DNA from 3 places in the Neobacillus sp. K501 genome. Region 1 is predicted to be linked to each of the others. Evidence: predicted binding sites of a transcription regulator. Region 1 holds the regulator's gene; each other region holds the start of a gene.

The links. The regulator Rex, encoded in region 1, represses fermentation and respiration genes when NADH is low (regulators of the CRP and FNR family bind a similar motif). The targets are predictions, from matches to a motif close to TTGTGAAATATTTCACAA.
Region 2: the regulator Rex is predicted to act here: its motif matches at 6,774-6,791, upstream of ACWM35_RS19725 (cytochrome C).
Region 3: the regulator Rex is predicted to act here: its motif matches at 2,674-2,691, upstream of nirB (nitrite reductase large subunit NirB).

Annotation. Positions count from the first base shown of each region.
Region 1 covers NZ_JBSLYA010000017.1:2,656-12,713, reverse strand. The annotation lists gene groL (chaperonin GroEL) at 1-259, opposite strand, end outside; gene groES (co-chaperone GroES) at 313-597, opposite strand; gene ACWM35_RS23835 (CPBP family intramembrane glutamic endopeptidase) at 856-1,578, shown strand; gene ACWM35_RS23830 (YdiK family protein) at 1,575-1,778, shown strand; gene ACWM35_RS23825 (MDR family MFS transporter) at 1,821-3,320, opposite strand; gene ACWM35_RS23820 (cytoplasmic protein) at 3,331-4,038, opposite strand; gene ACWM35_RS23815 (cytoplasmic protein) at 4,051-4,767, opposite strand; gene ACWM35_RS23810 (YhbD family protein) at 4,780-5,403, opposite strand; gene ACWM35_RS23805 (redox-sensing transcriptional repressor Rex) at 5,562-6,215, opposite strand; gene moaC (cyclic pyranopterin monophosphate synthase MoaC) at 6,237-6,734, opposite strand; gene ACWM35_RS23795 (ABC-F family ATP-binding cassette domain-containing protein) at 6,913-8,829, shown strand; gene tsaD (tRNA (adenosine(37)-N6)-threonylcarbamoyltransferase complex transferase subunit TsaD) at 9,372-10,058, opposite strand, start outside.
Region 2 covers NZ_JBSLYA010000010.1:7,034-17,091, reverse strand. The annotation lists gene fdnG (formate dehydrogenase-N subunit alpha) at 1-2,642, opposite strand, end outside; gene fdhD (formate dehydrogenase accessory sulfurtransferase FdhD) at 2,753-3,511, opposite strand; gene pdxK (pyridoxine/pyridoxal/pyridoxamine kinase) at 3,852-4,679, shown strand; gene ACWM35_RS19740 (YojF family protein) at 4,844-5,194, shown strand; gene bshB2 (bacillithiol biosynthesis deacetylase BshB2) at 5,219-5,890, shown strand; gene ACWM35_RS19730 (Crp/Fnr family transcriptional regulator) at 5,965-6,708, opposite strand; gene ACWM35_RS19725 (cytochrome C) at 6,936-7,379, shown strand; gene nosZ (Sec-dependent nitrous-oxide reductase) at 7,392-9,263, shown strand; gene ACWM35_RS19715 (hypothetical protein) at 9,340-9,906, shown strand; gene nosD (nitrous oxide reductase family maturation protein NosD) at 9,903-10,058, shown strand, end outside.
Region 3 covers NZ_JBSLYA010000006.1:257,667-267,724, reverse strand. The annotation lists gene ACWM35_RS15630 (CamS family sex pheromone protein) at 1-458, shown strand, start outside; gene pruA (L-glutamate gamma-semialdehyde dehydrogenase) at 725-2,272, shown strand; gene nirB (nitrite reductase large subunit NirB) at 2,823-5,222, shown strand; gene nirD (nitrite reductase small subunit NirD) at 5,229-5,549, shown strand; gene cobA (uroporphyrinogen-III C-methyltransferase) at 5,734-7,182, shown strand; gene ACWM35_RS15605 (sirohydrochlorin chelatase) at 7,185-7,889, shown strand; gene ACWM35_RS15600 (NAD(P)-binding protein) at 7,879-8,505, shown strand; gene ACWM35_RS15595 (hypothetical protein) at 8,532-8,741, opposite strand; gene aceB (malate synthase A) at 8,978-10,058, shown strand, end outside.

The DNA of each region.
Region 1 (10,058 bases):
CGTCACCAGCAACATCGTTTGTTTTGCTAGCAACTTCAGCAACAAGCTTAGCACCCATGTTTTCGAATGCATCTTCTAATTCAATTTCTTTCGCAATCGTTACACCATCATTTGTAATAAGTGGTGAACCGAATTTTTTTTCAAGAACCACGTTACGTCCTTTTGGTCCAAGCGTAACTTTAACTGCATTTGCTAGGGCATCAACCCCACGAAGCATTGCGCGGCGCGCGTCTTCACTAAACATAATTTCTTTAGCCATTGTTCAAAAAACCTCCTCGTATTTTTTAAACTAAGTATAATTGATTAAAATCCTTATTCTACAATCGCAAGGATATCGTTTTCACGTAAGATTAAGTATTCTTTGCCTTCGTACTTTACTTCTGTACCTGAGTATTTTGAGAAGATAATGCGACTTCCTTCAGAAACTTCAAGAGCAACACGTTCGCCATTTTCAAGGACACGTCCAGTTCCAACAGCAACTACTCTTCCTTCCTGAGGCTTTTCCTTCGCAGAGTCCGGTAAAACGATACCGCTTGCAGTTTTTTCTTCTGATTCGACAAGCTCAATGATAATGCGATCACCTAATGGTCTTAACAAATCAAACAACCTCCTCAAATATGTCTGTATTCTGAAATTATTAGCACTCTCTATTCATGAGTGCTAACACAATTATTATAATAATAAATGGTAAATTTTTTTGCAAGTCTGATGATGAATTTTTTTTACTTTTCTACAACCTTAAGAGTATTCGAGCAAATAGGAAATAATATACCTTAATTCTTCAAAATTGAAACAGGCAGGCTTTTATTAGTAGAATGGAATTAGTGCAAAATAAACCCTAAAGGAGATTTCATTTTGAAAAGGGAATATTGGATTATTTTAATAGTCTATATCGCAATGCAATTATCCAGCATCTTAGGAATTCCTGGGCTAACCTTTTTATTTAACTATTTAGGTCTCGACCAAGGTCTTGTCGTTCCCTATTGGTTGATATTTAGCTTCTCGATTGCTTTAATCATTGTGCTCTTCTTATTGCGAAAAGAACGCAAAGACTCTCGTGGGCTTGAAAGAGGCAGTTCATTTATGGTATCGGCTGTATGGGCCGTTGCTGGGGTATTTTTAGCTTTATTTTCTCAAAGTCTTGCAGGCAATATCGAACGATTGATTGGAGTGGAGATCGAGTCAGAAAACACCAAGCAAATCATTGGAATCATTGAATCCTTTCCACTTGCAATACTCGTCAGTTCTGTCATTGGACCCATTTTAGAAGAAATTGTTTTTAGAAAAATTATCTTTGGCTCACTACATAAACGCTTCAATTTCTTTATTTCAGCATTAATCAGTTCCGTGATATTTGCCTTAGCCCATATGGAGCCAGAACACATTCTCCTTTATTCTGCGATGGGCTTTACCTTTGCGTTTCTTTATGTGAAAACCAAGCATATCCTGGTGCCAATTTTTGCCCATGTTGCCATGAATACGATGGTTGTTCTCGTCCAATCTGTCTATAAAGAAGATATTGAAAGGTTAATGCGTGAGGCTGAAGCGATTCAAAACTTTATCGGAGGCTATCTATGAGACGTTCACCTTTGTTTTCCGGATTTATTTATTTCGTGCTCGGCAGCTTATTTACTTACTTTGCCATTCATGATGTTCAGCAAAACGGCTGGGGCTTTTTCAGCTATTTGCTCGTGTTGCTTGCCACATTTGATTTTGGTTCAGGCATTAAAATTTTTATTTTCTACTTTAAGTTCAAGGATAAAATTAAAAACAAATAGCGAAAAGCCTTTTCCCCCAGCATACGGGAAAAGGCTTTTCGCTTATTTTGAAACCTCTCGATTAATCACCATTCGTTCTTTCCCTAGTACAAAAATAAACAAAAACCCGAGCCCCGCGGGTACAAGAGCCCATGTAAAGGTTTGTACGATGGAGCTTGATAAAGCTTCTGTTATCTTCTCTAAAATTTGCGGCGGAATTTGACTTCTTGCTTCCTCCGATAATAATGACTGTGAATCCCCTTGTGCCATTGAACCCATACCGCCAAATGCTTCCGAAAGCTTGTCATTTAAACTGTTTCGTTGGATCATCCCAAAAATCGTAATCCCAATCGTCATCCCAAGCGAACGGATGAAATTACTGGTAGCCGTTGCCGACCCGCGCTGTTCCATGCCGAACGGATGAATCGCAGCCATGCTCAACACTGAAAAAGAAAAACCGACCCCTAAGCCAATGACCACCATGTAAATGGTTAAAACAGCTCTGCTAGTTTCAGGTGTAATCGTGCTTAATAATAGGAAGCCAGCGATTAAGATAATCGCTGAAATAAACATAATGTTTCGATAGCTCATCTTTGTTGTCAGGAATCCTCCGACTTGAGCGGTAATTACCGACCCAACCATCATTGGTAATAAAATCAGCCCTGAATTGGTTGCCGTTCCGCCATAAACGCCCTGTACAAAAATCGGTATATAAACGGTACCTGCCATAAACGCCGCACCATAGAATAGTCCAACCAGGGTGCTTCCGGCAAATAACTTATTTTTAAACATGACAAAGGAGATGATCGGATCACTTGCCTTCGTTTCAACATACAGAAAGATAATAAAAAGCAAAGCAAATCCCGCGAATAAGCTCATAATAATGCCAGAATCCCAGTCATATTTCTGACCGCCCAGCTCAAGTGCAAACATCAGACAGACAACAGCCCCGACTAACGTAACCGCTCCCCACCAATCGATGGACTGCTTTTTGTGAATCGGTGATTCTTTATAGGCAATGACAATGAAAATGAGCGAAATAATTCCCAGCGGCATGTTAATATAAAATATCCAGTGCCAGCTGATATGATCGGTAATAAACGCTCCAAGTAATGGCCCAAAAATACTCGACAATCCAAAAACCGCTCCAAACATTCCACCCATTTTACCTCGTTTTTCAGGTGGAAATAAGTCAAACATAATCGTAAAAGCAATGGGTACGAGCGCCCCGCCGCCAACACCTTGTATCGCTCGATATATACTTAACTGCGTGATATTTTCTGCAGTTCCACATAATGCTGACCCAACCATGAACAAGATTAATCCAAAAATAAAGAACCTTTTCCGTCCGTACATATCAGATAACTTCCCAAAAATCGGCATTCCAGCCATCTCCGCTACCATATAAGCGGAAACAACCCAGACAAAGCTTTCGAGGCCGCCAAGATCCCCGACAATCGTCCCCATCGCCGTTACAACAATCGTGTTATCCATTGAGGCCATCAGTATTCCTAGTAACAGGGCAGCAACCACCAAACCTAATTTACTCTCCTTCGTAACCATCCCATTCTCCTCATCTTTTATTCGATATTTTTACAATGGCTGATCCTTCTTGCGTAAAATCCTTGGTATATTCAACTAAATCGATATGGCAGCCATACCCTATCTTGACATTGTTGCCTCTGACAACTGCTGCTTTCGTATTTTCCAAAAAAATCTCATCACCCTCAATTACTTTTACAAAAAGGGAAGCATCATGATCCCCAAATGGGAGAAAGGCAGATTTTCTTTTTATGGTGATTTTCCCGCCACCGATTTCCTCTGCGATACTTTCACCAAAGCGGAGGACAATTTTTATCTTATCGGCGTTAAGCAGACCTTTTACCTCCATACCGCCATTTAGAACAAAGTTCTCATATTCCACATCTCCCTTAACCGAGAGGCTACCCTTAATATCAGCCTCATCCCCTGATAAGTCCTCACCGCTGTCGAGCGTGCCAAGAATCTTTATTTTCTTTAATTCTGACGTGCCGCCGATCATCATATTGCCCATGATCAACATATCATTTGCAGTCATATTCCCTTTGACTTCTGCTTCGCCAAACACTTTTACGGACCCCGTTTTAACATTTTCTAGTGCTTCACAAGTGCCATATACCTTAAGGACATCACAGTCCACATCGGTTATTATATTTCCGTCTCCCCTGATAGTGATTTTGTCATAATGCCCACCAGGATAATCCCCAGATCCATTGATCGTAAGATTTTGACCTTTACTCATTCCTTTCCCCCCTTACACTTCTCTGATTTCTTTCACGATTGCCGTTTTATCGATCGAAAACTCCCCAGAGTATTCCACGACATCAATCGTACAATTAGCACCGATCAAAACATGGTTTCCTCGGACTATTTCCGCCTTGGTGTTTTCAATTTCAATTCGATCGCCTTCAATCAATTCCGTCTCTAACTGGGTTGGCAGGATCGATTTAAATAGTCCCAATAGCGAAGCTTTTTGTTTAATCACAATCGTATGACCACCGATTTCTTTCGCTTTACAATCCCCAAAAAGTTTTATGTCGATTTTTTCCGCATTCAAAAGACCACTGATTGTAAATTGTGATTCCGCCTTAAACGTTTCTGCTTCGCAATCTCCTTCTACGGTTAACCGGCCATGGATACCTATTTCATCACTTTTAATTTTCCCGCCCACAGTTGCTTTTCCGGCTACTTTTAGTTTCTTAACATAGAGGCTATTCGCGATTTTAGCTGTTCCATCAACCTTTAGGGACTCACCCTCAAAATTCCCGTTAATTTTCCCGTTTCCGTTAATTTTGCCTGCTTGTGCAAATACATTCCCATTGACAACCCCAGAACCGTTGCAATCAAATTCCGTACATACTATATCGTTATTAACGGTCCCTTTTCCATTTAATTTCACTCGATCGAACTCTCCGCCGTTGGAAGACCCAAAACCATTGATCACCAAATCTCTCCTGATTTTCGAATCCATATTTCTGCTCCTTTATAGTAATTTCGCTTTTATTTCCTCCATACATGCCATCAACGAGAGGTGTGCAACCGTTTTGGTACCAGGTTCACATCGGAACCCCTCTGGATTGATTAACAATAGACAAGAAGATACCCCAAGCTTTCTCGTAATCACCACTTCACAATGTTTCTGCTTAATCTCCTGCCTGTTGGGGATTAATACTTGCAGCAGCATCTTCCCTTCATCCAAACTAATTTCGCCTGATTGAAGCAGCTTTTCTAATACATAAATCTCCAGCATCCTTGATAAATTAAAACGTGGTCCGCTTTTTTCGAGATCTAAATATAAATCCATTACAACTTGAGAAACAATGTTACGTTTTATGATTTCGCTTGACTCTAATGTTAAATTTGACAAATTGGGTGAAAACATATCTGCAAGTTCATCTAAGGACAAATTCTCTTTCATTGTTTGGATTTTTTCTATTCTTTCTAAAATTTTTGCTTTTGGAAAGAAGGTTTCCTGACCCGTAAACGTTGATTTCCGTACAAACCATTCTTCAGGAATAAGGTCTTTACGTTTCCAACGGTATAACTGTCCGTACGAAATTCCGGCCGCTTCTAATAAATCCTTTTTCGAAATTAACTCCTCGCTCATTTTGTAAAACTCCCTTCTAACAACAATGTAACATAACACTGTTACGTTGTAAAGTTGTGGAAATGAAAAAACTCTTCCCTTTTAGAGAAGAGCCTAAAGTCATCGTTATTTATCCCGCATTAACGGGCAGTAAAACCCCCACTGATTGAAGTTTCACTTTATTCCACTTCCTCAGCCGTTGGATAGTGCTTTAAGAAGTAGACGAGAGATTGCAGTTCTACCGCTAGATCAATGTGATGGACACGAATCGATGACGGGACATTTAATCTCGCTGGAGTAAAATTCAAGATTCCTTTCACATTTGCTTTTACCAGCCGGTCAGTTATCATTTGCGCGACCGGTGCAGGTACCGTCAGAATCGCCACCGGAATTTCCTCTTTCGCCAAATATTCATCCAAGTCATCCATATGGTAGACTGGGACATCGCCGATCGTCGTACCCATTTTTTCTGTGTCCACATCAAAGGCACAGGCAATTTTTGTATTATTATTTTTCAAAAAATTGTAATTAAGAAAAGCGGTTCCGAGGTTACCCACCCCAATCAACGCCACTTTTGTTAATTCATCCTGATCTAATGTTTTTCTGAAAAATGTAAGAAGATAATTCACATTGTAGCCGTAACCCTTTTTCCCTAAGGCACCAAAATAGGAAAAGTCCCGGCGAATGGTTGCAGAATCCACTTTCACGGCCTCACTTAATTCCGCCGAGGAAACCCTTTGTTTGCCGGAAGAATGAAGATTCTTTAGAAATCGATAATATAAGGGAAGTCGCTTTGCTGTCGCTTGTGGTATTTTCATCGTATCGTTACTCATAATCTCCACACCCTTTGTTCTTTATTTAACCGGTTCGGTTCTTAGGAAATCTCCGTTTTTCCCTCCGGTTTTTTCCACTAGATAAGTTGATCCAATCACCATACCCTTATCTACTGCTTTACACATATCATAAATGGTTAACGCACAGGCAGATGCCGCTGTTAGCGCTTCCATTTCAACACCTGTATTCCCTTTTGTTTTTACTGCTGCTTGAATATTTAGGCGATACGCTTCCGTCTGTTCCTGTTCCCAAGCAAAGGTTACATTGACACCCGTCAACGGAATCGGATGGCACATCGGAATGATATCCCATGTTTTTTTCGCTGCCAATACCGCGGCAACCTGCGCGACAGCAAGAACATCGCCTTTTTTCATTTCATTATTTGTGATTTTTTCATAGATTTCTTTACTAACAACAATGCTGGAATGAGCAAGCGCCGTCCGTGCTGTCTCTGGTTTATCACTAACATCAACCATCTTTGCTCTTCCTTCTTCGTTAAAATGCGTAAACTCTGCCATACAATTAATCCTCCAATAAAAAGATGATACACTATTTTTATCCATTTGTCTGTGAAACTTTGAACGAATTACGATAAATTATCTGTTTTTTCAGGAGAAACCTATGACCATATAGACCTTTATTGCCGCAACTGTAGGAATAAGGTACACTAATTTTAAGTAATAGAGGTGAATTTCAATGATATTATTACAAGTTAATCAATTACAGAAATATTATGGTGCTGACCTTATTTTATCGAATATAAAACTTGAATTACAAACCCGTGACCGTGTAGCCCTTGTTGGAAGGAACGGGGCGGGCAAGTCAACGCTATTAAAAATTATCGCCGGACACCTGTCCCATGATGGCGGAGAAATTATTAAACCGAAGGAAGTCACGATCGGTTATTTAGCACAGAATACGGGCCTAGAATCGAATTTGTCTATTTGGGACGAAATGTTGACGGTGTTCGAATCCCTTAGGTCCATGGAAAAATCACTAAGAAAGCTCGAAGAACGAATGTCAGACCCTTCCGCTTTCGAGGACAGTGGCAGCTATGAAAAGATCTTAAAGGAATACGACCAGCTTCAGATCCAGTTTAAAGATCAAGGCGGCTATCAATACGAGGCCGATATCCGCTCGATCTTACATGGTTTAAATTTCCCTGATAGTTCGGTGATGATTTCAAGTCTAAGTGGTGGTCAGAAAACACGTCTGGCGTTAGGGAAATTACTGTTAACCAAGCCGGATATTTTAATCCTCGATGAGCCGACGAACCATCTAGATATTGATACTCTTTCCTGGCTTGAGCAATACTTACAAGGTTATGATGGAGCCATCTTGATCGTATCCCATGACCGTTACTTTTTAGATAAAGTCGTTACACAGGTATATGAGGTTTCTCGTAAGCAAATTCAGAAATTCATCGGCAACTACAGCTCTTATCTGGATCAAAAGGCAGCCAATTATGAGCGGGATATGAAGCTTTTTGAGCGGCAGCAGCAGGAAGTCGCAGCCCTTCAAGACTTCATCCAGCGAAACCTTGCACGAGCCTCCACAACCAAAAGGGCTCAAAGCCGCCGTAAAAAACTCGACAAAATGGAACTTATGGATCGCCCGTTAGGTGACGAAAAATCGGCAACGTTCTCATTTGAAATCGAAAAGCAAAGCGGAAATGATGTTCTGACCGTTGACTCCCTTGCGATTGGCTATGATGGCGAGAAAATTTCAGATGATATTTCCTTCCGTGTCTACAGAGGCGATAGTATTGCTTTAGTAGGTCCGAATGGCATTGGCAAGTCGACATTATTAAAAACGATTATCAAAAAGCTCCCGGCCTTAAGTGGCAATGTCTTATATGGCACCAACCTCAATATTGGTTACTACGATCAGGAGCAGGCGGAGTTGACCTCCAATAAGCGTGTATTGAACGAACTTTGGGATGAGTATCCTTTAAAAAACGAAAAGGAAATCCGGACTGTATTAGGAAATTTCCTCTTCTCTGGTGACGATGTGTTAAAAATCGTTTCTACCTTAAGCGGTGGTGAAAAAGCCCGACTTGCACTCGCGAAGCTGATGTTGGAGAAAGCCAATGTCTTGATTTTGGACGAGCCTACTAACCATCTGGACCTTGATAGCAAGGAAGTACTCGAAAATGCGCTGATCGATTATCCTGGAACGATTTTATTCGTCTCTCATGACCGTTACTTCATTAATCGGATTGCGACAAAGGTTGTAGAATTAAGCGGTAACGGCAGCACGGAGTTCCTTGGAGACTACGATTATTATGTTGAAAAAACACTTGAGCAGGAAGAACTTCTAGCATTAGAGGCTGCTACGGTAAGCAAGAAAGCTAATGCAGAATCTCCTGAGAAAAATAGTTATCAACAGGATAAGGAAAGTAAAAAGCTTGAACGGCAGCGCAAACGGAAATTAGAAGAAATAGAGTTGCGGATTGAAGAGTTAGAGGAACAGATCCAAGGTTATGAGGAACAGCTTTGTGAGCCAGAGATTTTCCAAGATCACGAAAAGGTTTTAGAAATTAATTTAAAAAATGAAAAGGCAAAAGCTGAACTGGAACAGTTAATGGAGGACTGGGCTGAATTAGCTGAATAGATAGAAGTGCAGGGCTTGGAGAATTTATTCCAAGCTCTTTTTCCTGGATTTCGTATGTTTTTCGACAAAATTTACCGGAATTCGCTACAAATCGAGCTTGATTTTCGCTTTTCCACAAGGTTATTCACATATTAAATCTGATTTTTTCAGGCTAATTCACACTTTTCCACATTGTCCACAAAAAACCGCTCACTTATCCACATTATCAACAGAAATAACATTGGTTATCCACATTATTCATGCTATGCACAATTCTCAGAAAAAAGTTATCCACATAAAAATGTCGGAAAAACTTTATATACTATGTTTTACGTGACCAAATCTCATTTTTTATAATTACCCTTCACACTGATCATCACCAGCTTGGGCATTATCAACCCTTTATAATTACCATTCTCACCGATCCATCACCGGCTCGGGCATTATCAACCCTTTATAATTACCTTTCTTACCGATCCATCACCGACTCGGGCATTATCAACCATTTTTTCTAACTCAGTGCGGGCACATAGAGTCAAAAAAGCCCTTCTATTAAAGAAGGACTATACATTATACAATTCAATATCCAAACCAGGGTTGGCATTTAATGAAAGTTCCGCACGAATGCCTTTTTCAAACATGATACTGCCAGCTGCTGCAATCATTGCCGCGTTATCTGTACATAACGATAACGGCGGAATCACTAACTCAATTCCATCCTTTTCTGAAAAAGCCTGCTCCAACGCGGCCCTCAGCCCCTTATTCGCGGCAACTCCACCAGCGAGTAAAACCTGTTTTACACCATACTCTGCCGTTGCTCTCTCTGTTTTCTTCACTAATACTTCGATCACACTTTCTTGGAAGCTTGCTGCAAGATCTTCAGGTGCGATTGTTTCGCCTCGCTGCTCTGCATTGTGGACAGTGTTAATAACCGCTGATTTTAAGCCGCTAAAACTAAAATCATAGGAGCCTTCCTCCAGCCATGCTCTAGGCAAATTAAGAGTTGCACTGCCCTCAGCCGCTAAGCGATCAATATGCGGACCACCAGGATACGGCAGATTTAATGTCCTTGCTACCTTGTCATAGGCTTCACCAGCGGCGTCATCTCTCGTCTCTCCAATGACCTCAAAGTGGCCTTGTTCCTTCATATAGACAAGCTCAGTGTGTCCACCAGAAACCACCAAGGATAACAGGGGAAATTTCATTTCTGTCACCAATCTATTCGCATAAATATGACCCGCAATATGATG
Region 2 (10,058 bases), on a different contig from region 1:
GTCATTGAACCGGACTGCCAGTGTTCACTAACCCGGTAGGTAGTTGCTACAATCGGATAGTCCGCCTTAAAGCCGCGCTTATTGAAATCACCCTCAAACAACTGAATAACTGGGTTAATTTCCTGGCTTGAGAAGGCATTCGGTACTGGGCTTTCGTATGGTTCATAGTGCTCAGGGAATGGACCGTCATTTAAGGTTGGTGCGTACAATCCGCCCACACCATCATTCATCATAATAAATGGATCGGCAAAACCTGGATCCGTTGGCTTCTTAGTCGGCGGGAAGTCAGGTACATCATATCCCACCCATTTTTGCTGCAGGTCATCAAACCAGATTACTTCTTTTTCCTTGCTCCATGGCTTACCACTTGGATCAGCAGAGGCACGGTTATAAAGAATCCGGCGGTTCATTGGCCATGCATATGACCAGTTTAGATACATGCTTAAACCGGTATCTTTGTTGTCTCGGTTTTTGGAACGGTTCTTGCCTTCTTCCGGATAGAAACCGCAATAAATCCAGTTCCCACTGCAGGTTGAACCGTCATCCTTTAGATTGCCGAAGCCATTGATTAGCTTTCCAGTATTGACATCATAACCGTTGATTTCCTTACAAATAAGATCAATATCAGGATGATGACCTTCGCCATAGTTCCAATAAAGGGCATTGATTGGCTTAGCTGCAGGGCCTTCTTCATTCTTATAAAGGTTTTTAATCCGTGTTGTTAGCTCATGAATGATTTCTAAATCCGCTTTGGACTCTCCAAGCGGCTTAATTGCCTGCCAGCGGTACTGCATCCAGCGTGAACTGTTCGAGATACTTCCTTCTTTCTCATAAGAGGAACATGCTGGAAGAAGGAAAACCTCGGTATTAATTTTCGAAGGGTCGCTGCCTGCTTCGGTTTGCCAGAACGCTGATGTTTCTGTTTCCCAAAGGTCAACGGCAACTAACCACTTCAAGTTTGAAAGTGATTCTTTTTCTTTTCCGGCATTCGGCCCGCCGACAACTGGGTTTGTCCCAAAGAGGAAGGCACCCTCTAGTTCACCCCTATACATCGCATTAAACAAGTTGATGTGTGAGTAGTTTTTATTACCCTTAGGCAAATAGTGATAGCCAAATTCATTATCTGCTGTGGCATTAGGACCATACCAAGCCTTTAATAGGCTGACGATGAATTTCGGTTTATTGCTCCAATAGCCGGTTTTAGGTGTTTCTTTTGCTAAGTGTCCTGCAAGAGTAGCATTCTCTGGAATGGCTGTAGGTGCATTTAAATATCCAGTCAGGTTGTTGTATAACAAGCCAAAGTCCGTTGAACCTTGAACGTTGGATTCCCCGCGCAATGCGTTAATACCGCCACCAGGTAAGCCCATATTTCCTAAAAGAAGTTGCAGGATTGCATAGGCACGGACATTTTGTGTCCCTACAGTATGCTGGGTCGTTCCCATCGCATAAAGGATCGTTCCTGATTTTCCGACTTTACCGGTTGAACAGAACGCTTCACAAACCTTTAAGTAGTCTTCTTTTGATGTACCTGTTACAGCTGTAACAGTATCTACATCATAACGGGAATAGTGCTTTTTCATTAATTGGAAGACAGAACGAGGATGTTGTAATGTTTCATCCTTTACGGCGGTTCCATCTTCATTCTTTTCCCATGCCCACTGAGTTTTATCATAGGTACGCTTTTCTTGGTTATAGCCTGAGAACAAGCCGTCTTCGAATTTATAGCTTTCTTTGACAATAAAGCTTGCATTCGTATATTTAGCCACATACTCTTTGTGAATTAAATCATGATCGAGCGCATATTTAATCATCCCGCCAACAAACGGTATATCCGTACCGGAACGAAGCGGTGCGTACACATCAGCCATTGACGATGTTCGAGTAAAACGAGGGTCAACGCTGACAATTTTTCCGCCTTTGTCCTTGGCTTTTGTTAACCATCTAAAGCTGATTGGATGATTCTCAGCAGGGTTTGCACCCATGATTAATGCACAATCCGTATACTGCAAATCATTCCAATGATTGGTCATTGCTCCACGACCTACTGAAGGTGCCAGACCGGCAACCGTAGAACTATGTCATATTCGTGCCTGGTGCTCTAAATAAGTGACACCAAGCCCTCTCATCATTTTTGCGAGCAGGTATGTCTCTTCATTATCAAGAGCTGCTCCGCCAAGACTAGCAATCGCCTCGGTCTTATTTACCATCATGCCATTTTCAGTTTCAACAAATGTTTTGTCGCGCGTTGCTTTCGTACGTTTGGCAATGGTTTCATACATCCATTCCCAATCTTTTTCTTCCCACTTATTGCTTCCAGGAGCACGATAGAGCGGTTTCTTTACTCGTTTTTCAGAAGTATATAACTGCCTGATCGTTGTTCCTTTACTACATAGCTTACCTTCGTTTATTGGATTATCCGGATCCCCTTCCGTATAAACCACTGTGTTATCTTTTGTGTGGATTAAAATTCCACAGCCAACGCCGCAAAAACAGCAAATGGTCGGTGTGACCGTTGATTTTTCAATTTTAAATTCTTTCGTCTTGGCATAGGCCTTTTTCTCGTTAAAACCTAATTCAACGACAGCTAAGGTTGCCGCTGTTGCCCCAGACAATTTCAAAAATTTCCGGCGGTTTAAGTTGATTTCAACCATTTCTCTAACTCCTCCCAAAATTAAAATAGAACATCCCACGAAAAGCGGAAGCGCCCCTAGGCGCTGTAGCTAGACACAGTTTTAATTCTTTAATTCCCCCTTCAATGCATCACGACAGCGGTTTCATTTAAATCATTTTGAACTCTTCCTGTTGAAGTGTAGATATTGGCCATTTTCCCTCTTAAATAGCCAACAACCTCAATATTTAAATATTTAGCCAGTTGAACAGCCTGCTTTGTCGCTGCTGTTCGTGAACCAATGACAGGAAAACCAAATTTCGCTGCTTTGGAAAGCATTTCATATGAAACCCTCCCGGTTGTAAGTAAAAGTAACCGGTCCGGTTGTAAATGATTTCGAAGTGCGTGGCCAATAATCTTGTCCACTGCATTGTGCCGGCCGATATCTTCGCGAACGGTTATCGCTCCAGACTCGTCAACAATACAGGCACCGTGCATGCCGCCTGTTTCAAGGTATAGCGGTGAATTTTGCGCAAATTCACTGCGTTTTTTCAATAAATAGCTCAACGGGTGTGTTTGTCCTGAGTTCACTTTTTCAAAGCTCTTAACGTCTGTCATGGAAAAAAATGTGACCCCGCGGCCGCAACCAGCTGTGTAATGCTTCTTTTTTGAAAACATTTCTTCTTCGTTAAAGCCATTCCCGAGGTTAACATGGATGCTGGCCATTTCCTCATGAATGGTAATGGCATCAATTTCATCCGCTCCCTGAATAAAACCTTCAGAAAACAAATAACCATAGGTCCAATCTTCAAGATCTTGATTCGTTAATTGAAAGACAGCAACTTCATATCCGTTCACCACTAACGTAATCGGATACTCATCGGGGCAACCTTTGCGGTTCATTGTTTTCCCCACCTTTCAGGAATTAATATTTAACTTATACATTGTAAGCTTCGTAAAATTTACTCACAGCGATATTCATCACATTTCGTAAAAAAAACGAACTCTAATTGCAAACGCTTACAAATAATGGTTGTAATTTATGTACTATGATATGTCCTAAGGACGACCTAGAATGTAAGATATATCACAAATAAATAGGTATTTAGTGTACTAAACTTAAATTGTTCCTTTTCTGTCAACATTCAAAGTAAGCGGATATCCTGACCATAAATACTGCTATATTTTTGCATTTGAATTATAATAAGAATAGTTTTATAACTTTCTTCTAGGAGGAGTACATATGACCATTAAGAAGGTAATGACAATTGCAGGTTCTGATACGAGCGGCGGTGCCGGGATTCAAGCAGATTTAAAAACGTTTCAAGAGCTAGGAGTTTATGGTATGACGGCCCTTACCACCATCGTAACGATGGATCCAAAGGGTTGGCATCACAGTGTGTTTCCGATTTCTGTTGACACGGTTCGACCACAAATTGATACGATTCTATCTGTTGGCATTGACGCAATGAAAACAGGCATGCTTGCTACGGTTGAAATGATCGAATTAACAGCAAAAGTGATTGATGAAAATAAATTGGAGCGTGTTGTCATCGACCCTGTTATGGTATGTAAGGGGGAAGATGAAGTTTTAAACCCGGAAACAGCTGATGCGATGCGGGAACTATTGTTACCACGTGCGTTAGTTGTCACTCCAAACCTATTTGAAGCAGGGCAACTGGCACAAACAGGTCCCGTTCGTACATTGGAGGATATGAAGGCAGCCGCAGTCAAAATCCATGATTTAGGGGCGAAAAATGTCGTAATTAAAGGCGGCAGCAAGCTATTAACAGAGGAAAAGTCCATCGACTTGCTTTATGATGGAAAAGATTTTACTGTATTTGAAACAGAAAAATTTGAAACGTCCTTTACCCATGGGGCAGGATGTACTTTTGCATCTGCGATTACTGCAGAGATTGCGAAGGGCAGCTCCGTACAAGAGGCTGTGGAAACAGCGAAGGAATTTACCTCTGCAGCGATCAGCCAAGGCTTCCGCTTAAATGAATTTGTCGGCCCTACCTGGCATGGAGCCTACCGCAGCGCCAAAGGCGAATTCTGTGAAGACTGCTAATAAAAATGATTAAAGCCGAATCCTATATTCGGCTTTTTTCCTTTATTTAGCTATGATATTTTTTAAGCAAGGATTTCGCTTTTTCAAAGTGATTTTAGTATGATAGTTACATTATTAAATACACTTGTTTTATGAATCCTTCACAGGGAAAGGGGGCTTATAGTTTGGAACCAATTAAAGGTTATCAAAAGGTCCAAGAGGAGATCAACCGCTTTGCCAATCAGGATGTTTATATCCACCTTGAAACAACGAACGGCGCCTATGCATCCCATCATGATCAAACCTTCTTTTCAGCAGGTGCCTATATCCGCAATGCAAAAGTACGTTATCAATATGGAAAAATTACAGGGAATGACCCTTATCGAATTGGCCTAAAAATGGATATTGGCTGGATTTACGCGGAGGGGCTTACTCACTTTGAAGTGGATGACGAGGACCGCTTATTAATCGCAGGTCACGATTATCAAGGCAAATTGGCAGTAGCACTTGAAATCAGCAAGACACCGTTCGAATAACTTAGTAGGAAAGGAGGATTTTTAATGGAAAAAGAACGTCAGGTTTTAGTCGTCTTCCCTCATCCGGATGACGAGGCTTTCGGAGTATCAGGAACGATTGCCACTCATATCGAAAATGGAACTCCTGTTACTTATGCCTGTTTAACATTAGGCGAAATGGGACGCAATATGGGAAATCCCCCTTTCACGACAAGAGAAAATCTCCCTAAAATTCGTAGGGGAGAATTAAAAGCGGCAGCCAGTGCGTTAGGTATTCAAGATTTAAGAATGCTCGGCTATCGCGATAAAACCGTAGAATTCGAGGATGAAGAAGCGATAACCAATGTGATGTCTTCGCTTATCGCAGATGTTAATCCTTCCCTTATCATCACGTTTTATCCTGGCTATTCCGTCCATCCTGATCATGATGCCACCGGTGCGGCCGTAGTGCGGGCTGTAGAACGGATACCGGCTGCTGCACGGCCGAAGCTACATTGTGTGGCGTTCTCGAAAAATTGCGTGGAAGAGCTTGGCGAGGCGGATATTATCAATAATATTACCCCGGTTGCCAAGAAAAAACTCGCTGCCATCCAGGCACATCGCTCGCAAACGGAAGCAATGTTTACAGACGTCGAGGAAAAACTTAAAAACCAAGACCCGCAAATTATGGTCTGGATTAACAACGAACGCTTTTGGACATATAAATTCAATAGCTAAACATCTTTGGTCACATAGAGTCCTCTCTACGTGACCATTTTTGCAAAAATACTCTTTCCCGGGAACGTAGACCCTTAAAACTTTGTATTCAACAATGAACATAGCCGGCACCAATCAAGGATGATGATCTTTCGTGACTTCATTTCGATGATTCCATCCTTTTTCAACTTTGAAAAAACACGACTAACACTTTCTCTTGTTGTTCCAACAACCGTAGCAAATTCTTGAACCGTTAACGGGATTTCAATCCCCCATCTTGTGCTCGAAGTATTAAACTTAGTCCCCAACCGCTCTAGCGTCTTAACCGTTTTGGCATAGACATCGAGCAATGCAACATCCCTTAACGTTGAAGTCATTTCGCGGAGGGAATCACTCATATAGCGAATCATCTGCATCGAAAGCTCTGGATTTTCCCACAGCCCCTTCTCTAATTCCAATTTATCTAAAAATAACAGCTCACCCTCCTGAAGCATTGTCGCTGTCGCAGGATAGAGCTCAGATGTCTTGGAAAAGAGGCAGGCTTCCGCAAACACATCCCCCTTTTGCTTAATACAAACAATCACTTCATTGCCGTTTTCATTCTGTTTGGTGAGTTTTACCGTGCCTGATTGAACAAAGTAAACTCCCTGAGCAATTTCATCCTCATGAATCACCTGATCACCCTTTTGTAAGGAAAACCGTTGAATCCGTTTTTTTATAAGCTGAAGTGAATTTCCTGATAAGTCCTTAAAAAACACAATTTTCCTGAGCAGATCACCTGTTTTCATGTCAGGAATGACATTTAAATGCGGATCCTCTAAAAAATCTAGCGGCTTCAAGTTATCCCTCCTTATTACTCCAATTCCATTTTATTTTCCATTGTAAAAGATATTTTGTGGATACGTAGTGATGCTTTTCACAAAACGTTCATTTTTAAATGCCTTAATCTAGCAAGCCCTTTCACAAAAAGTTCAAACTCATCTAAAAATGTGTGCGGTACGTCACAAATTTACCGTTGATTTCTCATTAGGATGAAATTGTTCAATATACAGAAGGAGGGGGAAGTATGAATAAGGCAATTATCCACTTTGCCATAAGCTTGGTCCTTGGCTTTGGACTTGGATATCTCGTGTTTGGCGTCATTTTGGATGACTCAGATAAGCAGCCAGAAACAGCACAAACAGAGACAACAGAAGAAACAACGTCAGCTACAGAGGAAAAGAAAGAACCGACTGAGGAAACAGCATCTGTTGATGACAACAATATTTTAAACAGTAAAGGCTGCCTAGGCTGTCACGCTGTTGATTCATTAGGATTAAAAGGCGGTGCAACGGGTCCAGACCTTTCAAAGGCATTTGAAAATGTGGAAGGTAAGCATGGCAAATCGATCGACGAGTTTTTAAAAGAGCCAACTTCAGCAGTCATGTCCAGTGTGATCGGCGGAAGTCCACTATCTGATGAAGAACGCACGCAAATCGTTGATTTACTTAAACAAGCATCTGAAAAATAAAAAGGTGGTGTCATGATGAAGAAATGGGTTCCAATCGCTTCGGGATTACTTGCTGGCTTTGTTGCCGCAACGATTTCGTTTGCTGATTTTTCAAAGTCAACAAACAATGAAACTGCCTCAGGCAGCACAAAAAGCGATGCAGAAAAGGTTTATGTTCCCTTTGGCGAAAAGGATGATTATTATCTATTCGCTTCTGGCGGCCACTCTGGCCAAATGTTTATCTACGGTGTTCCGTCGATGCGTCATATTCGTACCGTACCGGTATTCTCACCAGATTCAGCCACAGGTTATGGTTTTGATGAGCACTCGAAAGAAATGATGGGTGGTTACACTTGGGGTGACCTTCACCATCCGGCTTTCTCAGAAACAAATGGTGACTATGACGGGAAATATATGTTTGCAACGGATGTCGGTAACAGCCGTGCAGCCGCTATGAATCTAGAAACATTTACTGTTCGAGATATTATTGAAGTTCCAAATACGAGCGGGCCTCACTGTGCAGCGTTCGTTACCGAAAATACAGAGTATATGTTCCTGCCAACACGTTTTGCTGTGCCACTAGGATCTGAATATAAAACATTGGATGAATATAGCGAACAGTACCGCGGGGTAATGTCGGCGGTAACCTTTGACCAAAACAGCGAAAAGCTAAACATTGCCTATCAAGTAGCACTTCCACCATGGTCATATGATTTATCAGATGCAGGTAAGAAAAGCTCAGCTGATTGGGCGGTTATGACTACTTATAATACGGAAGAAGCAACAACCAATCTTGAAATCAATGCCTCCCAGGCAGACCGTGACTTTATCGTTCTTTTTAACTGGAAAGAGTTAGAGCAAATGGTGAAGGACGGTAAGTACGAGGATATCGGCGGTCAAAAAATGATTTTCCCTGAAAAGCAAAAGGGCGGAATTTACTTAATTCCAGTAGCGAAATCACCACATGGTGTCGACGTTACACCTGATGGAAAACACTTTATCGCATCTGGTAAGCTTGCCCCTGCGATGACGGTATTTTCTTTTGAAAAGGCATTTGAAGCGATTAAAAAAGGTGATTTCTCCGGAGAACGTAACGGTATTCCAATCATTAAATATGAGTCTGTCATGGAAAAAGAAGTGAACCCTGAAAACGCTCTTGGACCGCTTCACACACAATTTGATGACAAAGGCATGGCCTATACAACAATGTTTATCTCTTCTGAAATCGTGAAATGGGATCCGAAAACAGGTGAAACCTTAGACCGTGTACCGGTTCAATATTCTCCTGGACACTCCGTAGCTGCAGAGGGTGACACCGTCGCACCAGATGGCAAGTGGATCATTGCCCTCAACAAAATAGCAAAAGACAGCTACTTGTCTGTTGGTCCATCACATCCAGAGTCGATGCAATTAATTGATATCAGCGGCAAAATGAAGGTGATTCAATCTTCACCAGTTAACCCTGAACCGCACTACGCACAAATGATTAAAGCGGACAAAATTAAAACCATCGAAGTCTATGAGAAAAATGAAAAGAATGAACATGCAATCTACAAGCAGGAAGATGCAAAGATTGTCCGCAACGGTAATAAGGTCGATGTTTATGGAATCGCGATGCGTTCGAAATTCATCTTTGATGCCAAAGCAGAACGTCCTGATGTGATTGAAGTGAATGAGGGAGATGAAGTCACCATCCATCTCACCAATATTGACTTTGATGAAGACATTACCCACGGATTTGCGATTAACAGCTATGACATGAACATTGAAGTACAGCCTGGCCAAACAAATACAATCAAATTCACAGCCAACAAGGCCGGTACATTCCCATTATACTGTACAAACTTCTGTTCAGCTTTACACCAAGAAATGACTGGTTACTTCCTTGTTAAGCCAAAAAACTAAATGAAATGGAGTGGGTATCAAGTTTTTGGTACCCCTTCCCTTTTCTTAAGTTTCTACCATAAAAGGAGTGGTTAACTTGAATGCTAAGAAACTATCAATTGGATCATCATTATTATTGGTACTTGCAGCAGTCTTAATTGTTATTTCATTATTTTTCCCATGGTGGAAAATGCTCTTTTTGGCACCCCAGTATCCTGAAGGATTAAATATTATCGTTTATCCGAATAAACTTGAAGGTGAAATCGATATTGTTAACGGTCTAAATCACTATATCGGGATGAAAAACTTTAGTGAGGAAAATTTCCCTGAACTTCAGTATCTCTCCTATATCATTGGCGGGTTAGCAGCACTTACACTTATCACTGCTCTGCTTCGAAAAAAAGCTGTACTTTATGGATTAATCGCTGTGTTTGTCATTGGCGGTCTGCTTGGCGTGTATGATCTTTACAGTGCCCTTAAAGATTACGGTACAGACCTTAGCCCAACGGCACCGATTCAAATGGATCCTTTTATTCCACCCATTATCGGGCATAATACAATCGCAAACTTTGAAACAACCAGTATGCTTGGGATCGGCACTTATTTCGTCATTGCCGCCTTTATTCTTTTATTAATTCCGTTATGGAAGGATCGAAAAAAATGAAACAACTAACGCTCTTTCTTTTCGTTTTCACTCTCTTTTTGATCATCAGCCCTGAGAAAAATAGCGCAGCTGAAAACCTGCAAGCCATGATTAATAGCTTGGAAGAAGGAGCAGTTTTGAAGCTAGACGATAGAACCTACGAGGGCAATATT
Region 3 (10,058 bases), on a different contig from region 1:
CCTTGTTTAAGCAGCAAAGCCGAACATCCGTTGTGCCTGGCACCTTCTTCACCTACACCAATGTCGACAAAGGTAGCACAACGATTGGTAACTGGGAACCGGTAAATGAGAAATACTTCTTATTCCCATCAACCGATGCTCAAGAAGCACATCGTGATGATGTAACGGCCTTCTTAAACTTTAAGCAGGACGTGGAAGAGTATTTTCCAAACTTTAACGGGGTCATCGGCCAAGCTTTCTATATTGGCGACCAATTTCAAGAATTAGATATTACGATTCCAATCCAATTCTATGGAAAAACCGAAGCGATTGGCTTTACCCAATATGTCACGGGTCTTGTTTTGGAACACTTTCCAAAGTATATCTCCGTTTCGGTCAGTGTCACCTCCGTTGACGGACCCGAAGCCTTAATCGTCCGCAAAGCAAACGAAACCGAACCGTTTGTTCATATTTATTAAACCGAGGGCCTAGCATGAAGCTAGGTCTTTTTTTGTATGTTAAGAAAGTAATAAATTTTAGAATTGAAGATATTTCGACGGTTAAAATTTTTTGGAATTAAGTAAAAGGGCAACTAGGCAATCGCCTGCGCCTAACGGCTTGGCGCTAGCCAAGTTTTCTTTATGTGGAAAAAAAGTCCAAGCCCCTTTCCGTTGATACAAACAATAGAAACTGTTAGAATGAACAATGGAGTGAAAACGTTTAAATACATAGGAGGTCTAGGAATATGGTACAACCTTACAAACATGAGCCATTTACTGATTTTACGATTGAAGAGAACCGCCAGGGCTTTCTTAGCGGATTAAAAACCGTTGAAAGTTACTTAGGGCAAGTTTATCCACTTGTAATCGGCGGAGAAAAAATCACAACAGAAGATAAAATCGTTTCCTATAATCCAGCGAACAAAGAAGAAGTAATTGGCAGCGTCTCAAAAGCGAACCAAGAGCTTGCTGAAAAAGCAATGCAAGCTGCGGTTGAAGCATTCAAAACTTGGAAAAAAGTGAAGCCAGAATTCCGTGCTGATGTATTATTCAAAGCAGCGACAATCATTCGCCGCCGCAAGCATGAATTTTCTGCACTTTTAACAAAAGAAGCAGGTAAACCATGGAAAGAAGCAGATGCAGATACTGCAGAAGCAATTGACTTCCTTGAATACTATGGCCGCCAAATGCTGGCGATTAAAGATGGCGTTCCAGTAAACAGCCGTCCGAATGAATTTAACCGATACAATTATATTCCACTTGGTGTTGGTATCATCATTTCACCATGGAATTTCCCATTAGCAATCATGGCAGGTACAACGGTTGCAGCGATTGTTGCTGGTAACACTGTTCTTTTAAAACCAGCTTCAACAACTCCAATTGTTGCAGCTAAATTCGTAGAAGTGATGGAAGAAGCAGGTCTTCCTAAAGGCGTCCTAAACTTTGTTCCAGGAAGCGGCGCAGAAGTTGGCGACTACTTAGTTGACCATAAAGACACTCGTTTCATTAGCTTCACAGGTTCTCGTGATGTTGGTCTTCGTATTTTCGAACGTTCTTCAAAAGTGAACCCAGGTCAAGTTTGGATGAAGCGTCTAATCGCAGAAATGGGCGGTAAAGATACAATCGTCGTTGATTCTGAAGCAGATCTTGAGTTAGCTGCACAATCCATCGTGGCAGGTGCATTCGGTTTCTCTGGTCAAAAATGTTCTGCATGTTCTCGTGCGGTAATCGTTGAAGACGTTTATGATACTGTCTTAAACCGTGTTGTTGAATTAACAAACCAATTAACGCTTGGTAACCCAGAAGAGCAAGGCACATTCATGGGTCCAGTCATCGACAACAGCGCATTCAAGAAAATCATGGAATACGTTGAAATTGGCAAGCAAGAAGGTAAATTAATGGCTGGTGGCGAAGGAGATGACTCAAAAGGTTACTTCATTAAACCAACGGTTATTGCGGACCTTGCTCCGGATGCTCGCTTGATGCAAGAAGAAATCTTTGGCCCAGTGGTTGGTTTCACAAAGGCAACAGACTTCACAGAAGCACTTGAAATTGCAAACAACACTGAGTATGGCTTAACGGGTGCTGTTATCACGAAAAACCGTGAAAAGATCGAGCAAGCACGTGAAGACTTCCATGTCGGTAACCTATACTTCAACCGTTCTTGTACAGGAGCTATCGTTGGTTACCAACCATTCGGCGGTTTCAACATGTCCGGAACTGACTCCAAAGCAGGCGGTCCTGATTATCTATTACTACACATGCAAGCAAAAACAACATCTGAAATGTACTAATAGCAAAATGAGTCCTATTCAATTGAATAGGGCTTGTTTTTATTTTTTAGGAGGCTGACAAAATATAAATTATCAAAGTAGATGGGGAATATTAATATCCATCATGGTTCCATGACCTGAAAAAGCAAAAATCAAGCAAAACCATGTCATGAATTACGGTTTCATGACATGTAAAAGCGAAAGTCAAGCCAAATCAGGTCATGAATCTTGGCTTCATGACCTGAAAAGTCAAAAACCAAGCAACGCCAGGTCATGAATCACGGTTTCGTGTCATGTAAAAGCAAAATCTAAGCAAAACCGATCTATGAGGCTCGAAAATTTTGACCAAATTTACGATGCGTTCCCCCCAGCATATGTCCTCACCATCCACCCTTTTATCCACCGAATTGTTTTTGACAATAATGTGAAATGATTCACAAATAAGCCTGATTTGTGATGTACTTCACAATTTTTTACCCCCTTAGAGATTACAATGTATCTATAGAAAAAATCATACAAAAGGTATATTCATATAAATACTAAGGAGTGACTCACGTTGAAAAAACTAGTGATGATCGGGAACGGAATGGCTGGCGTTAGAACAATCGAAGAACTTTTAAAAATAGATCAAAACCAATTTGAAATTACCATTTTTGGACAAGAACCATATCCGAACTACAACCGGATAAAATTATCAAACATTCTTCAAGGGGACACAAATTTTGAAGAAATTATCATTAACCCTCTTGACTGGTATAAAGAAAATAATATTCAACTTTTTACAGGGGAAACGGTCACTAAAATTGATACAGCAGCAAAGAAGGTAATCTCTGATCAAGGCCGGGAAGTAGAATACGATGAATTAATTATTGCTACAGGGTCTAATTCTTTCATTCTCCCAATTCCAGGTGCTGACAAAATCGGCGTGACCGGTTTCCGTGATATAAAAGATTGTGAGATGATGATCAAATCAGCAGAACAATATAAAAAAGCAGTTGTCATCGGTGGTGGACTTCTTGGCCTTGAAGCAGCGAGAGGACTCCTCAATCTAGGTATGAAGGTTGATGTCGTCCACCTCATGCCAAACCTAATGGAACGCCAACTAGACCCCATTGCTTCCAGTCTGCTAAAAGCCGAGCTCGAATCACAGGGCATGAACTTTTTAATGGAAAAACAAACAACAGAAATTCTAGGTGATGAGCGGGTAACCGGGCTTCGCATTAAGGATGGCTCTACAGTTGACGCGGACCTAGTGGTAATGGCAATCGGGATTAAGTCCAATATTGAAGTGGCGAAAAACAGCGGCATCTATGTAAACCGTGGAATTGTTGTCAATGACTTTATGGAGACAAACGTGGAGAATGTCTACGCGGTTGGGGAATGTGCGGAGCACCGTGAAATGGTTTATGGCTTGGTTGCGCCTTTATATGAGCAAGGGAAAGTGCTAGCAGAGCATATTACTGGTAAGGAAACAAAACCATATGAAGGTTCCATCACAGGAACGCAGCTAAAGGTGGCGGGTGTTGACCTTTTCTCAGCGGGTGAAATTTTTGAAGATAAATCTACTAAATCCATCATGGTCTATAACGAATATGAGGGACTTTATAAACGGGTATTAATCCGCAACAATCAAATTGTCGGGATTGTCCTTTATGGCGACACGAAAGATAGTACGAGACTTTACCGGATGCTGACGAAAAAGGAAGATATCACAGGAGTATCGATTTTTGAATCCCAGTGTACTGGTGAAGGCGGATCCGATGATATTGCATCAATGCCAAATGACGAGTTGGTTTGCGGCTGTAATGGCGTAACCAAGGGTGCAATCGTTGAAGCGATCCAAACACAAGGTCTGACTACACTCGATCAAGTCAGTCACTGTACCAATGCTGGGCGGTCTTGTGGACGGTGTAAGCCGATGGTGAGCAGTATCTTAGCTTATACTCTTGGCGATCAATTTGATGCAGCAGCAGCAAAGAAAACAAGCATTTGCGGCTGTACTACCCTAAGCCGTGATGAATTAGTCGAAGAAATTAAGGCAAAAGGTCTTACAAGCGTAAAAGAAGTTATGAACGTACTTGAGTGGAATAATGACGAAGGCTGTACGAAATGCCGCCCGGCAATCAACTACTACCTAGGCATGATCCACATGGATGAATACAAGGATGACCGTGATTCACGTCTCGTCAATGAAAAAATGCATGCCAATATTCAAAAGGACGGAACATACTCAGTTGTCCCTAGAATGTATGGCGGTGTGACAACGGCAGCTGACTTAAAGAAAATTGCCGAAGTCGCTGAGAAGTATGATGTACCCCTTGTGAAATTAACAGGCGGGCAGCGAATTGGTTTGTTTGGAGTGAAAAAAGAAGACCTTCCGAGCATGTGGGAAGAGCTTGGGATGCCATCAGGATATGCTTATGGAAAAACGTTACGAACGGTTAAAACATGTGTGGGAGCGCAATTCTGTCGCTATGGTACACAGGATTCCATGGCACTCGGTATTGAACTTGAGAAAAAATTTGAGCGGTTGGATACTCCGCACAAAGTAAAAATGGGTGTATCTGCTTGCCCAAGAAACTGTTCTGAAGCAGGAATTAAAGATATCGGATTTGTCGGAATTGATGGCGGCTGGGAAATCTATGTGGCTGGTAATGGCGGGGTTGACCTCCGAGCTGGGGACCTATTAGCTACTGTTAAAACAGAAGCGGATGTCATGGAAATGACCGGTGCTTACCTTCAATACTATCGTGAAACAGCTAACTACTTGGAGCGGACATCTAAATGGGTAGAACGCGTCGGCTTAGAACACGTGAAGGAAGTTTTAGCAGACGAAACGACTAGAAAGCAATTAAACGAACGTATGGACCAAACCATCCAGAAATATAATGAGCCTTGGAATGAAGCGATTCAGAGCGAAGAAATAAAAGATAAGTATTATACAAAAAATACTGTCAAGGTTGGAGAGTGATCGAACATGCTGCAAACTATAACTCGCATTCCAGTAGCTAATTTCTCAAATTTAAAGTCACAGACAGGTTATTCGATTAAAATTGATGATAAAGAAATAGCGTTATTTAAAACATCTAAAGGCAATGTTTATGCGTTAGAAAATCGCAGTCCTCATCCGAAAGGCGGTGTCCTTTCGGAAGGATTGGTCAGTGGTGAATATGTGTTTTGTCCGGTTTATGATTGGAAAATTTCTTTAGCAGATGGACTTGTTCAAGCACCGGATACAGGCGAAGTTCGAACTTATCAAGTAGAATTAGAAGAGGATATTATCTTTATCGTTTTATAAATAAGAAAAGCGCAAGCGCCTTGGTCAGGGGCGACAGGCATAAGACAAGCCAACGAGAAGGTTGCACTTTAACCTTCTTGACGGATTGGCTTATGACCCGAGCCCCTAGGCGCTGGAGCTGGACAATTCTCGAAGTCGAATGTTATGCGCTTAAGGTAGGACAAATGGGAAGGATGGCTGCATCATGAAAACAGGGAAAGTATTTTTAGTAGGGGCAGGGCCAGGGGACATCGGATTAATTACCGTGAAAGGATTGGAAGCAATTAAGCAGGCGGAAGTCATTCTCTATGACCGCCTTGCCAATCCAAAGCTATTAGAATTTGCGCAGGCAGATTGTGAATTGATATACTGCGGGAAATTGCCTGATCGCCATACGCTGCGCCAAGAAAATATCAATGAACTATTGGTTGAAAAGGCATCAGCCGGTAAAGTGGTTATCCGCTTAAAAGGCGGGGATCCTGGAGTCTTTGGCCGTGTTGGTGAAGAAGCGGCAGCCCTTGCAAACTACCAAATTCCTTTTGAAATCGTCCCTGGTATTTCATCGGGGATTGCAGCCCCCCTTTATGCTGGGATCCCGGTTACTCATCGTGAGCATGCCGAATCATTCGCAGTCGTAACCGCCCACGATAAATCACAGGACGGGAAGCCTATGCTCGACTGGGAAGGTCTTGTCCGTGGTGTCGATACGATCGCCTTTTATATGGGAGTCGGAAATTTACCTTTTATCTGCGAGAATTTGATTACTCACGGGAAGGCGTCATCTACTCCAGTCATTTTAATTCAATGGGGTACCTTTGGCCGGCAGAAAACCTTACAAGGGACCTTGGCTGATATTTCTGCCAAAGTAGCACAGGCGAAGTTCACAAATCCTGCAATCATTCTGGTTGGAGATGTAATCTCTTTACGGGAAAAAATCAGTTGGTTTGAGAAAAAGCCATTGTATGGCAGACAGGTATTGCTAGCGCGTACCGGCGAGAGTATCAGCAGCCTGTCAAAGGAACTTCAGGAACAAGGGGCAGATGTCATCGAATTCCCAAGATGGAAAAAAACGATGGTTCCGGTGGATTTAACGAATATCACAGAATACGATGATATCTTGTTCACATCTCCGGAGTGTGTAGTGGAATTTTTTACTGCTGTTATCGAACAAAGAATAGACATTCGAAAAATAAAGGCTGATTTCTATGGCCGGTCTAGTAAAACCGTGAAGGTTTTAAAAGAGCGTGGCTTCTGTGCCGACGTCATGATCGAAACATCTGCGTCAAGGAAGCTCTTGGTTGTTGGAGATGATCGGTTCTTGAAAGCTGAACATATAATTGCAGACTACCTTGTTACGAGCAAAAAGGAACTGGATCTGCAGTTTGTTCCGATTTTTAAAAGAATGCTGGCGGAAGCGGACGTCAATACAGTGGTATTTCCAAGTAAAGCATCGGTTACAGCACTAATCGAGGGCTTGAAAGAATGCGATATCGATGCATTTCAACTGCTAAACGAGCGCCAAGTCATTAGTATCGGGCCGCAAACGAGAAAGGCGATTGAAGGAGCAGGGATAAAAGTAGCTGGAATGTCCAGAACGGCGACGAAAGAGGCCCTTGTCGAGCTGTTAGCAGTATGTCCGATCGAAGGAGAATAAAGATGGAAGCAATCATCTATATTGCGCACGGAAGTCGACTTGACACGGCTAATGAGCGATTTATTACTTTTATAAAAGAAGTCATGGATCGCTCGGAGGCGCAGATTCAAGCCTATGGATTTATTGAACATGCCAATCCGTCCATTGCTGAGGCGATCGAGTCATGTTTAGCGCTGGGAGCCAATGAGATCACAGTTGTTCCGATTTTACTATTACCTGGTATTCATGCGAATGAAGATATTCCTGCAGTGTTCAAGGAATTTCCTGATGTGGTGTTTCATTATAGCAAGCCTTTAGGAGTCGATGAAATCATGGTGGACCTTCTTTCCCAACGGCTAACGATGGCTGGTTTTAGCAATCGGGAAACGGAGACGGTGCTTTTAGTTGGTCATGGAAGCAGGGAGCCACAAGCTGCTGTTGAATTTGAACAACTAGCGAGCCGTTTACGCCGGAAAATCGGGACTGAGGTGCACACCGCTTACCTTACAACTCCTGTTTTTTATCATGAAAAAGTAAAAGAACTTATCGATAAAAAGGTGTATATCCTTCCGTATCTATTGTTTTCAGGAGGGTATACGGTCAAAATGGAGAAAGTACTTACTGAAATGGCCGGTCGAATCGAGATGTGTCCTCCGATTGGCTTTGATGAGAAATTAATTCCGCTCATTCAAAAACGAGCGAATGAGGTGTGTGCACATGAATTCTAGCTATCCGATTATGTTGCAGCTTGAGGGAAAAAAAGTAGTGGTGGTTGGAGGCGGGAAGGTCGCTGAGCGCAAGGTTAATGGCCTGCTCGGGACTGGAGCACGGGTATCTGTTATAAGTCCAGTTGTAACAGTTGAACTGCGAAGGCTTGCTAGCCAGGGAGTTATAGACTGGAAGGAAAAGCTATTTTCACCTGATGACATGAAGGACGCGTTTTTGATTTTTGCTGCAACGAATGATCGAGAACTAAACCAGTTCATCCGGAATTCAGCTGGAGTCCATCAACTCGTAACCATCGCCGATGACCCTGATGAATCAGATTTTCATGTTCCAGCTCATTTTCACCGTGGCAGGTTAAGCATTGCTGTCTCTACAGGCGGGGCTAGTCCAACGCTTGCAAGTACGATTCGTGCAGAACTTGAACAGCAATTTGATGAACGGTATGAGGAGTATTTGGAATTTTTATATAAAGCAAGACAGCAAATTTTAAAAGAAGTGGCAGATCCAGTAATCAAACGAAAAATATTAAAAGCGATTGTTACAACCGAATTTTTTAATAGCGATCAACGTGAAGCAGACTTAAAACAATTATTGGATGTATGGAAAGCGGGTATCTAAAGCAGATGCCCGCTTTTTTGTGTGCTTTATTCAGAAGATGTTGTTGCTTTTGCTGAATTTTGTACTTGGGTTACCGCCGTTAGAGCCGAAGAAATTTCACTGGATGCTTGCTTAATTGCTTCCTGAGCCAAGGTTGGATCGGAATTTGCCTTTTCAATAGCTTGAGATAACAGGGTTTGTGTTAGGGTAACATTTGCTTTTGCTTGATTTAACTGATTGACATCAATTTGAGTCACAATGACTTCCTCCCTCAATTATAAGAATTACCTCTATATCATGACCCCATGAAAAGTAAATATTTGAGGAAAGAAATTCCTTTTATCGGATTGAAAATAAAAACATAATAGTAAACGGGGAAAAAATACCCATTTTTATAAAAATTTTCAGAAAAGTAGTTCCATTTTTAAAAAGTGTGTTATATAATACAAAACAAGGTTAGATACTGTATTATAACAAAGAGGTGAATAAGTTCATGTCGACGCAAACGACTGGTATTGAGGTGGTCGGGGCCCTGAAAGCCCAGTATGATGAGATTTTAACACCGGAAGCATTAAATTTTATTGAAGAGCTTGAACAAAAATTCGGAGCACGGCGTGTCCAACTGTTACAGTCGAGAAAGAAACGCCAAGAGGAATTGGATAACGGAAAGCTTCCAGATTTCCTTCCGGAAACGAAGCATATCCGAACGGGAGATTGGACGATTGCTCCACTGCCACAGGATCTTCAAGACCGCCGAGTCGAAATTACCGGGCCAACAGAGCGGAAAATGGTCATCAATGCTCTAAATTCAGGTGCAAAGATTTTTATGGCAGATTGTGAAGATGCCACTTCGCCCACCTGGGAGAGTATCGTCGAGGGACAAATCAACTTAAGAGATGCGGTAAATCGAACGATTTCTTTTGAAAATTTGAATGGAAAAAAATATGTGCTGAATGAAAAGACGGCCGTGCTGCTTGTGAGACCACGCGGGCTGCATTTGGAAGAAAAACATGTCCTCCTTAATGGCAAGCCTATTTCCGGAAGCTTTTTCGATTTTGGATTGTACTTTTTCCATAATGTAAAGAACATGCTTGCACGGGGAACAGGACCGTACTTTTACCTTCCGAAGCTAGAGAGTCATCTAGAGGCTAGACTTTGGAATGATGTCTTTGTTTTCGCCCAAGACAAATTAGGGATCGCACAAGGAACGATTAAAGCAACCGTTTTAATCGAAACCATCCTAGCCTCCTTTGAAATGAATGAAATTTTATATGAATTAAAAGAGCACTCTGCCGGGTTAAATTGCGGTAGATGGGATTATATTTTCAGTTACTTGAAGAAGCTCCGCAACCATAAGGATGTCATCCTTCCAGATCGCTCACAAGTGACAATGACGGTGCCGTTCATGCGGTCGTATTCATTGTTAACGATTCAAACTTGCCACCGCCGGAAAGCACCGGCTATGGGTGGCATGGCCGCACAAATTCCGATCAAAAAAAATCCGGAAGCGAATGAAGAAGCTTTTGCAAAGGTTCGTGCCGATAAAGAGCGGGAAGCTCGTGATGGTCATGATG